DNA from 3 places in the Mycolicibacterium goodii genome. Region 2 is predicted to be linked to each of the others. Evidence: riboswitches for the same ligand, from Rfam matches in the RefSeq annotation. Region 2 holds a riboswitch; each other region holds the start of a gene.
What was found. Region 2 has a riboswitch for cobalamin ahead of AFA91_RS34180 (FadR/GntR family transcriptional regulator). Riboswitches for the same ligand answer to the same signal wherever they lie in the genome.
Positions count from the first base shown of each region.

Region 1: it holds a riboswitch for cobalamin, as region 2 does, so the genes downstream of both, AFA91_RS10295 (CbtB domain-containing protein) here and AFA91_RS34180 (FadR/GntR family transcriptional regulator) in region 2, are expected to answer to the same signal.
Region 3: it holds a riboswitch for cobalamin, as region 2 does, so the genes downstream of both, metE (5-methyltetrahydropteroyltriglutamate--homocysteine S-methyltransferase) here and AFA91_RS34180 (FadR/GntR family transcriptional regulator) in region 2, are expected to answer to the same signal.

Region 1 is NZ_CP012150.1:2,220,217-2,223,485, forward strand. It holds gene clpC1 (ATP-dependent protease ATP-binding subunit ClpC) at 1-1,214, shown strand, start outside; adenosylcobalamin (AdoCbl) riboswitch at 1,285-1,408, shown strand; gene AFA91_RS10295 (CbtB domain-containing protein) at 1,413-1,637, shown strand; gene AFA91_RS10300 (CbtA family protein) at 1,662-2,459, shown strand; gene AFA91_RS10305 (histidine phosphatase family protein) at 2,456-3,049, shown strand; gene AFA91_RS10310 (serine hydrolase) at 3,046-3,269, opposite strand, start outside.
Region 2 is NZ_CP012150.1:4,322,912-4,326,180, forward strand. It holds gene cbiQ (cobalt ECF transporter T component CbiQ) at 1-523, shown strand, start outside; gene AFA91_RS20190 (energy-coupling factor ABC transporter ATP-binding protein) at 520-1,374, shown strand; adenosylcobalamin (AdoCbl) riboswitch at 1,435-1,578, shown strand; gene AFA91_RS34180 (FadR/GntR family transcriptional regulator) at 1,580-2,296, shown strand; gene ilvC (ketol-acid reductoisomerase) at 2,729-3,269, opposite strand, start outside.
Region 3 is NZ_CP012150.1:1,965,164-1,968,432, reverse strand. It holds gene AFA91_RS09160 (LLM class flavin-dependent oxidoreductase) at 1-860, opposite strand, end outside; gene AFA91_RS09155 (GntR family transcriptional regulator) at 938-1,606, shown strand; cobalamin riboswitch at 1,675-1,849, shown strand; gene metE (5-methyltetrahydropteroyltriglutamate--homocysteine S-methyltransferase) at 1,993-3,269, shown strand, end outside.

The sequences.
Region 1 (3,269 bases), 2.1 Mb from region 2:
TCGAGAAGGCCGCGGCGCTGCGCGACAAGGAGAAGCAACTCGTCGCCCAGCGTGCCGAGCGCGAGAAGCAGTGGCGCTCCGGGGACCTCGACGTGGTCGCCGAGGTCGACGACGAGCAGATCGCCGAGGTGCTGGGCAACTGGACCGGCATCCCCGTGTTCAAGCTGACCGAGGAGGAGACGACTCGGCTGCTGCGCATGGAGGAGGAGCTGCACAAGCGGATCATCGGCCAGGAGGACGCCGTCAAGGCCGTCAGCAAGGCGATCCGCCGCACCCGCGCCGGCCTGAAGGATCCGAAGCGTCCGTCCGGTTCGTTCATCTTCGCCGGCCCGTCCGGTGTCGGTAAGACCGAGCTGTCCAAGGCGCTGGCGAACTTCCTGTTCGGCGACGACGACGCGCTCATCCAGATCGACATGGGCGAGTTCCACGACCGCTTCACCGCCTCGCGGCTGTTCGGTGCCCCTCCGGGCTACGTCGGCTACGAGGAGGGCGGCCAGCTCACCGAGAAGGTGCGCCGCAAGCCGTTCTCGGTCGTTCTCTTCGATGAGATCGAGAAGGCCCACCAGGAGATCTACAACAGCCTCCTGCAGGTCCTCGAGGACGGCCGCCTCACCGACGGCCAGGGCCGCACGGTCGACTTCAAGAACACCGTGCTGATCTTCACTTCGAACCTCGGTACGAGCGACATCAGCAAGGCGGTCGGCCTCGGCTTCAGCCAGGGTGGTGGTGAGAACAACTACGAGCGGATGAAGCAGAAGGTCAACGACGAGCTCAAGAAGCACTTCCGCCCGGAGTTCCTCAACCGCATCGATGACATCATCGTGTTCCATCAGCTGACGCAGGACGAGATCATCAAGATGGTCGACCTGATGATCGGCCGGGTCGGCAACCAGCTGCGGGCCAAGGACATGACGATGGAGCTGACGCCGAAGGCGAAAGCGCTGCTGGCCAAGCGCGGATTCGATCCGGTGCTGGGCGCCCGCCCGCTGCGCCGCACGATCCAGCGCGAGATCGAGGACCAGCTCTCCGAGAAGATCCTGTTCGAGGAGATCGGCCCCGGCCAGCTGGTGACCGTCGACGTCGAAGGCTGGGACGGCGAAGGCCAGGGCGAGGACGCCAAGTTCACCTTCACGGGTGGGCCGAAGCGCGCCGAGCCCGAGCCTGATCTGGCCGGTGCCGGTGCCTCCGGCGCCACCGCCTCCGGCACCGAGTGATCGACAATCGGTAAACAGCGAGTTGCAGAAGACCCCCGGCATTGCCCGGGGGTCTTTTGTGTGGCTTAGGATGCTGCTGTAATCGACAGACGCCGGAATCTGGTGAGAATCCAGAACGGTCGCGCCACTGTGAAAGTCAGACCCTGCGTTTGTCACTCCTTCGAACTGGGACGCGGAATCCCAGAAAGGATCTCCTCAATGACCTCTCCGACGACCTCTCCGACTCACCACAGCGTCGCCCCGGCACTCGACCTCTCGGCCACCAAGGCCGCGCTGTGGCTGTCCCTCACGGCCGTCCTGGCCCTGGTTGTGCTGTACTTCGTCGGCCTCGATCAGGGCGCGACTTCGGTGTTCGGCAACAACACCTACGTGCACGAGTTCGTGCACGACGCCAGGCACCTGCTCGGCTTCCCATGCCACTGAGCACCTAGCAGGGGCCAATCGAATATGGAAAAGCACATCATCGGGCGCGGTCTTCTGGCCGGCGCCCTAGGTGGCCTGCTCGCGTTCGTCTTCGCGCGGATCTTCGTCGAACCCGTCATCGCCCGCGCCATCGCGTTCGAGGACGGCGTCAGCGAGGCGCACGCGCATGACCACGGCGCGGGCGGCGGCCACGACCACGGGGTGGAACTGTTCAGCCGCGGTGTCCAGGCCAACATCGGGCTGGGTTTCGGCGTCATCGCGTTCGCCGTCGCGATGGGGGCGCTGTTCGCGGTGGCCTACTGCGTGGCGTACGGCCGCGTGGGGGCGCTCTCGCCCAGGATGCTCTCGGTGCTGCTGGCCGGCGGGATGTTCCTGTCGCTGTATGTGGTGCCGTCGCTGAAGTACCCGCCCAACCCGCCTGCGGTCAGCCTCGACGAGACGATCCAGCAGCGCACGCTGCTGTATCTGCTGCTGGTCGTGTTGAGCGCGGCGCTGCTGGTGGCGGCGGTGTATCTCGGCCGCCAACTGGTCGGGAAGTTCGGCACGTGGAACGCCACGCTGCTGGGCGCAGGCGGCTACATCGTCGCGATGGCGGTTTTGATGCTGGTGCTGCCGACGATCGACGAGACACCGGGGCCGCTGGAGGACCACGGGCACATCGTCTTCGGTGGGTTCCCGGCGGACGACCTGTACGAGTTCCGGTTGTACGCATTCCTGACGCAGTTGGTGATGTGGGCGACGATCGGGCTGGTGTTCGCACCGCTGGCGGCCCGGCTGCTCGGTGAACGTCCGCGCCGTCAGCAGGCCGGCCTTTCGGCGTGAGTGAGGTCGTCCGGCTGTCACTGGTCTCGCATGCGATGACCGACGCGTTGGCAGCCGGACGATTTCCCGCCGACGAGCCACTCAACGAGCTGGGTCACCGCCAGACCGGCACCGTGGACATCAGTGCCTCCGGCACCGGGCAGATTGGCGCCTCCGGCACCGGGCAGATTGGCGCCTCCGGCACCGTGCTCTGCGGCCCCGAGAAGCGGACCGTACAGACCGCCGAACTGCTCGGCCTGTCGGCCGAGGTGCGCCCCGAGCTGGCCGACCTGGACTGCGGCGGCTGGCGCGGCAAGCCGCTCGGCGCCGTCGAACCCGCGGATCTCGCGGTCTGGCTCACCGAACCCACCCGCGCGCCGCACGGCGGCGAATCGATCGTCGAACTCATCGAGCGGGTACGACGCTGGATGCAGACGGTGTCGACGCGGCGCGGCAGGCTGGTCGCGGTGACGCATCCGGCCGTGATCCGCGCGGCGGTCCTGGTGGCGCTCGACGCGCCGCCGAAGTCCTTCTGGCGGATCGACATCGCCCCGGTCAGCCGCACCGTGCTGCACCACCGGGCCGGCGCCTGGACCCTGCGCAGCGGTTAGCCCACGGGCGCGAGCGCGAAGGCCCGCTTGGCGATCTGCAGCAGCCAGCCCGCCGCGGTCGAACTGCGGAACTGCGGCCAGTTCAACTGGAAGCTCACGACCCACGGTTGCCCGGTGTGGTCCACCGCGTACCAACTGAACGTCAGATCGCCGGGCAGGTTGCCGCCCTTGGCGCCGATGTAGGTCCACTTGGCCGGGTCCAGGTCGATGCCGGGCAGCG
Region 2 (3,269 bases):
GGTGGCCGGGCTGTCCACGGCATTCACCCCGAACTCGTCCTGGCCGCCGCTGACAACGAGCGGGTCTGCGCTGCTTGCCGCCGGCGCCACGGTGGCACGCTCATTTGCCGCGACCGCGGCGATGCTGTTGTTCGCCTCGACAACACCGATGAGCGACCTCACGAATGCCCTGCGACGGGTCGGCCTGCCTGCCGCGTGTGTTGATGTCATCACCGTCATGTACCGGATGGTGTTTCTACTGCTGGAATCCCTGACAGTCGTGCGCAGATCACAGACCGGGCGACTCGGATACTCCAACGCCCGGCGCTCGCTCAGGTCAGCCGGATTGCTGATCGCCGCTGTGCTCACGCGTGCCTGGCAACGGGCATACGCGCTCGAACGCGGACTGTCCGGCCGGGAGGTCGGCGCAACGTCTGCCAAGCCCGATAAGCGCCCTGTGTCAACGCGATTCATTTTCGGAGCTACATTGACAAACACAATGGTGATCGCCTTGTCGCTTGCGTCCCATGTGGTGGTGCGATGAGCCACCGCCACCTCACCGGACGGGGACTGCGTTTCTCCTACACCCCCGGCGCCGAAGTCCTCACCGGAGCCGACGTCGATGTGCGGCCAGGTTCTCGGGTTGCGCTGCTGGGGGCGAACGGGTCAGGTAAGAGCACACTGTTGCAGTGCCTCGCAGGCACCTTGAAGCCGACAGCGGGTGAAATCTCTGTCGACGGCACGACGATGGACTGGTCGCGGCGCGCACTTCGAGCGCACCGTCAAACCGTTCAGCTGGTGTTCCAGAACCCGGACGATCAGTTGTTCTCTGCCGATGTTGCCGACGACGTCGCCTACGGTCCGATGAATTTGGGTCTGTCCGCGGCCGAGATTCGGTCCCGGGTGGATTCGGCACTGAACTTGTTGTCACTCGATGATTTGCGCCATCGTCCGATCCATCAACTTTCCTTCGGCGAGCGCAAACGTGTCGCGATCGCCGGCGCGATCGCGATGCGTCCGTGCGTACTGCTGTTCGACGAACCGACGGCCGGCGTCGACCCGGCAGGAGTCGACGAGCTTTTTTCGACCTTGGAGATCCTGGAGAAGGCCGGCACCACCGTCGCCCTGTCGACACACGACACCGCGCTTGCCCTCCAATGGGCAGATTTCGTTGCAGTGATGCACGACGGCGTGATTCGACAAGGAACACCACTGAGCATCCTGGACGACGCGAATCTTGTTGCGGCGGCACGGTTGCAAACACCATGGCTTCTCTCGCTGACCAGTGACCTGATCCGGGACGGCGTGCTGCCCCCAACCAGTCGCCCGACCTCCACGGCTGGGTTGCGAGATGCGCTCAAACGGGCAGCGACAAACCCTGCTTTCACTGCGTAGCCCAAAAACGCCTGGCGGCGTATCAAACTGCGGACAAACTGGCCCTTGGTGCCCTCATCGGTTACGATGAACCTGCGAGCCCGAGGAAGCTGGTGAGATTCCAGCACAGTCGCGCTACTGTGTCACTCCTGTAGGAGTGAAGTCAGACCTGAAGGCCCGCATCCCATCCGCATATCAGGGACGCGGAATCCCTGCAGGAGGACTCATGGCGACCGCCGATGCGCAATTACCCCCACAGCAGTGGAATCCGCTGCCACGCATACGCACTCATGAGCGGGTGATCGCCGAGATCGAGCGCCGGATCAAAGGCGGCGAACTCACGGCGGGCGACCGTCTGCCCCCCGAGCGGCTCCTGGCTGATTCGCTGGGTGTCAGCAGGGGAGCGGTACGCGAAGCGCTGCGGATTCTCGAGGCGATCGGGGTCTTGGAAACCGGTACCGGTTCGGGACCCGCCGCGGGATCGGTACTCGTTCGCCATGGAACTGTCGGAATCTCCATGGTGCTTCGACTGCATCTTCCTCATGGGTCGTTTTCCGCTGAAGACATTGCCGAGGTCCGTAAGGCTTTCGAGCAGTCTGCCGCAAGCGCAGCTGCGGTCAAGGCAACCCGCGACGAGGTCGACCTGATGCGCACATTGGTTGCGCATGCGGAGGCTACAACTGAGCCACCCGAACGTGCAGCCCTGGACCGCCAGCTGCTGAGTTTGATCGGATCGGTGTCCGGAAACGCCCTGGCTGCTTCTATTTTCGTCGAACTTGGACGACAGGTTGGAAGTGACCGGTCGACTCCCGTTGAGGAGATGGCGGCACTGGTCGAGGCCATCGCCTCCGGAGACGGCGATGAGGCGGCCTCGGTGATCGCTACACGCGGGCGACCCCTGAACACCTCTCGACAGATCGGCGAGTTGCGCTGGGCTGGATAGCTTCCGGTGTCCCCGCTGGACAGGTCACGGTCAATCGCCAACCCGTGATTGACAACACCGCGTGTACGAATCCTTCAAACGACGTGAACCCGAAATGCCTCAGGCCCCGCCGAGTTCGGTAGATTTCGCCCGTCCACGCACCTGTCGCTGAGACGATGAACTTCTGCGTGGGGCGGAGTCCGGAGGTCGCCTCTGCGCTGACTGCAGGAGAACTGGCCGAACGAGGCGCCGATGTCAGCTCCCATCCAGTGGCCTGCAGAAACGCAGTGCAGAACGTCTCGACTGAGCTGAACCGCAGTCTGGGGATTCGACCCCGTACGCAGTAGAGTTCGCCGACCCAGGGGCGCTCGGTTGCAATAACCAGCTTCATCCCCTCGGTCAAGGTTCCGGTCGGCGCCCCGTTGCCCGGATCCCGCCGCATCTGTCGCATGGCTAACCTCGCGCAGCGGTCCCCTGATAATCGTTGTCGCGCTGCTGGATCCAACCCATCAGTTGGCGCAGTTGCCGACCGGTCTCCTCGATCGGGTGTTTCTCACCCTCCGAGCGCAGCGAGTTGAATTCCGGTGCTCCCCTGTCCTGGTCCTCGATGAAACGCTTGGCGAAGGTACCGTCGACGATGTCATCGAGCACCGCCTTCATATGCTTCTTCACCTCGGGTGTGATGACCCGAGGCCCGGACACATAGTCGCCGAATTCGGCCGTGTCCGAGCAGGACCAACGCTGCTTGGCGATGCCGCCTTCGTACATGAGGTCGACGATCAGCTTGAGTTCGTGCAGACATTCGAAGTACGCAACCTCCGGTTGATATCCGGCTTCAACCAGGGTTTCGAAGCCGTACATAACCAGTTGCGAAGTGGCACCGCACAGGACCGACTGTTCGCCGAACAGGTCGGTTTCCGTCTCCTCGGCGAAGGTGGTCCTGATTCCGCCGGCCCGCAAGCCGCCGATCGCTTTCGCATACGACAGTGCCAGC
Region 3 (3,269 bases), 2.4 Mb from region 2:
ACCACGGCATAGGCCATCGGGCAGATGCGCACGGCCGACGGGTTGCGTCCAGCTTCGGCGATACGAGCCTTCTGGTCGGCGTAGTGCTCTCGTGCGATCGCCAGGCCGGGATCCCCGGTGAAGATCAATTCCGCCCAGCGGGAGGCGAAGTCGCGTCCCCGTCCCGAGGACCCGGCCTGCAGGATGACCGGCCGGCCCTGCGGGGTCCGGGGTACCGTCAGCGGTCCGCGAGCCGAGAAGTATTTGCCCTGGTGCCGGAGTTCGTGCACCTTGTCGGGGTCGGCATACATGCCACCGGCCCGGTCGTGCCGGATGGCGTCGTCGTCCCAGGTGTCCCACAGTCCGGTGACCACGTCGAGGAACTCGTCTGCGCGGTCATAGCGTTCGTCGTGGCCCAGATGGGCATCGACGCCGAAATTCTGGGCCTCGCTGTCGTTGACGGAGGTCACCACATTCCATGCGGCCCGTCCGCGCGACAGGTGATCCAGGCTGGCGAACGTCCGCGCGACGTGGAACGGCTGGTAGTACGTCGTCGAATACGTGGCGCCGAGGCCGATGTGCGATGTCGCTTGGGCGAGTACGCCGAGGATGACGCTGAGGTCGAGTTTGACCGGGCGCGCGCCGTATCGGACCGCTTCGGCGACCGAACCGCCGTAGATGCCGGGCATCGCAAGTCGGTCGTCGAAGAACATCAGATCGAAGCAGCCTTCCTCCAGCTGCCGCCCGACTTTGGCGTAGTACGCCGCGTCGAGATAGCCGTGTTCGGTGGCGGGGTGCCGCCACGATCCGGCATACACGGAGGTGCTTCCCGCCTGCATGAAAGCAACCAGAGACATCTTGTCGGTGCGACGCTGACCCATAGACTGCAATCTAACACCTGATATATCAGATTTCAAACACTAGATGTGGCGCTTGCTAGGATCGTCGGGTGGTCGGCATGGACATCGGCGGAACGGTGCGCGAACGCGCTGCCCGAGAGCTCCGCAACCGCATCCTCACCGGCGCGCTACCTGCCGGAACGCGGATCGACCTCGACGCGATCACCGCCGAGTTCGCCACCAGTCGAACGCCGGTGCGCGAGGCGTTGCTCGAGCTGTCGTTCGAGGGCCTGGTACGCGTGGCCCCGCGCAGTGGCATCACGGTAATCGGCATCAGCTCGGCCGACGTCCTCGACAGCTTCACAATCCTCGGAGTCCTCACCGGGCAGGCGGCGGCCTGGGCCGCCGAGCGGGTCACCGACGACGAACTCGACCAGCTGCGGGCATTGGCCGCCGGCGTCGCCGAACACTGCGGCGACGACGCCATCGGTGAAGCGAACTGGCGTTTCCACCAAGCCCTTCACCGCGCCGCCCACTCCCCAAGGCTGCTCGCTGCGATCAAGCAGGCGGCACGCGTGGTCCCCACCAACTTCCTGGTCCTGTTCCCCGAGCACGAGAAGCACTCGCTGTCCGAGCACGAAGAGCTGATCGACGCGCTGGAGAAACGCGATCCCGTCCGGGCCCGCGCGATCGCCGAGCGCCATGTGCTGGAGGCTGGCCGATCCCTGGCCGAGTGGCTGGACCGCCGAAACGACGATCGGTCAGGGTCGCTGCCGACAGCCCGGTAGAGGTACGCTGCAGCCGCAGCTGGTTTGTCCGCTACAGGTGCTCGACGAACGCCCGTACCGGCCATCGAGTTCCGTGTGCTGTCACAGGTGCGGAACGAGAGGGAACCCGGTGAGAATCCGGGACTGTCCCGCAGCGGTATGCAGGAACGACCGCCGTCATCAGCACTGGCCCCGCCTCGGGGCTGGGAAGCGACGGCCAGTAGGTGTGCGTCAGCGCACGCGCCTGTGAGTCCGAAGACCTGCCAGCCGTACCGGGTGCGCCGCGCCCGGTGGTTCATCGCCTCGTGGAATGGGCATTGGCCGAATCGGTCGACCTGTCGTGGTCAGCCGCCTTCGGTTCGACGTCTACCGGCGATGGCCTTCCCTCGCATCAAACAGGACGTCTCATGAGCGCAACAACACCCTTCACCGCCACAATTCTCGGCTCTCCCCGCATCGGTCCCCACCGCGAATTGAAACGGGCCGTGGAGAAGTACTGGGCCGGCAACCTCGACCGCAGCGGACTGGAGTCGGTCGCGGCCAAGATCCGCCGCGACACCTGGGAATCGCTGACCGCCGCCGGGCTGGATTCCGTTCCGGTGAACACCTTCTCCTATTACGACCACGTGCTCGACACCGCGGTCCTGGTCGGCGCTTTACCTCCCCGCGTATCCGGAGTGGCCGACGATCTGGACCGCTACTTCGCCGCCGCGCGAGGCGGCACCTACGACGGCACCGACATCGCTCCACTGGAGATGACCAAGTGGTTTGACACCAACTACCACTACATCGTCCCCGAACTCAGTCCAGACACCAGCTTCGCCCTCAACCCCGCCAAAGTCATCGAAGAGCTGAGAGAGGCACGGGCACTCGGTATTTCAGCACGCCCGGTCCTGGTCGGACCCATCACATTCCTGGCGCTGAGTAAGGCCGTCGGCGGGGCCGTTGCCCCGATCTCCCGACTCGGCGAGCTGGTGGGCGTGTACGGCGAACTGTTGGGGCTGCTCGCCGACGAGGGCGTGCAGTGGGTGCAGATCGACGAGCCCGTGCTGGTTACCGACATCCTCGACAACGCGGCCGAGCTGGCCGGGCAGACCTACAAGGTCCTCGGCGGGCTGGCGAAGCGGCCCGCTCTGTTCGTCGCGAGCTACTTCGGTGAGCTCACCGACGCGCTGCCGACACTGGCCCGCACGCCGGTCGAGGCGATCGGCGTCGACCTGGTGGCCGGGACAGCCGCTGCGGTAGCCGCCGTACCGGAACTCACGACCAAGACCGTCGTCGCCGGCGTCGTGGACGGCCGCAACATCTGGCGCACCGACCTGCAGTCGGCGTTGGGGACATTGGCGTCACTACTGGGGTCCGTCGGCAACCTCGCCGTCTCCACGTCGTGCTCGACACTGCATGTGCCCTACACCCTCGACGCCGAGTCGGAGCTCGACCCTGCGCTGCGCAGCTGGCTGGCCTTCGGGTTCGAGAAGGTCACCGAGGTCGTCGCGCTGGCGCGCGGCCTCACGCAGGGACGCGAAGCCATCGCCGGTGAGATCGCCGCATCCAACGAAGCGATCGCCGCACGCAAGTCCGACCCGCGACTCAACAACGATCACGTGCGGGAACGGCTCTCGTCGATCCTTGCCTCGGGCGTCCAGCGCGGCCCGGCCGCACGCCGGCGGGAGGTTCAGCAGGA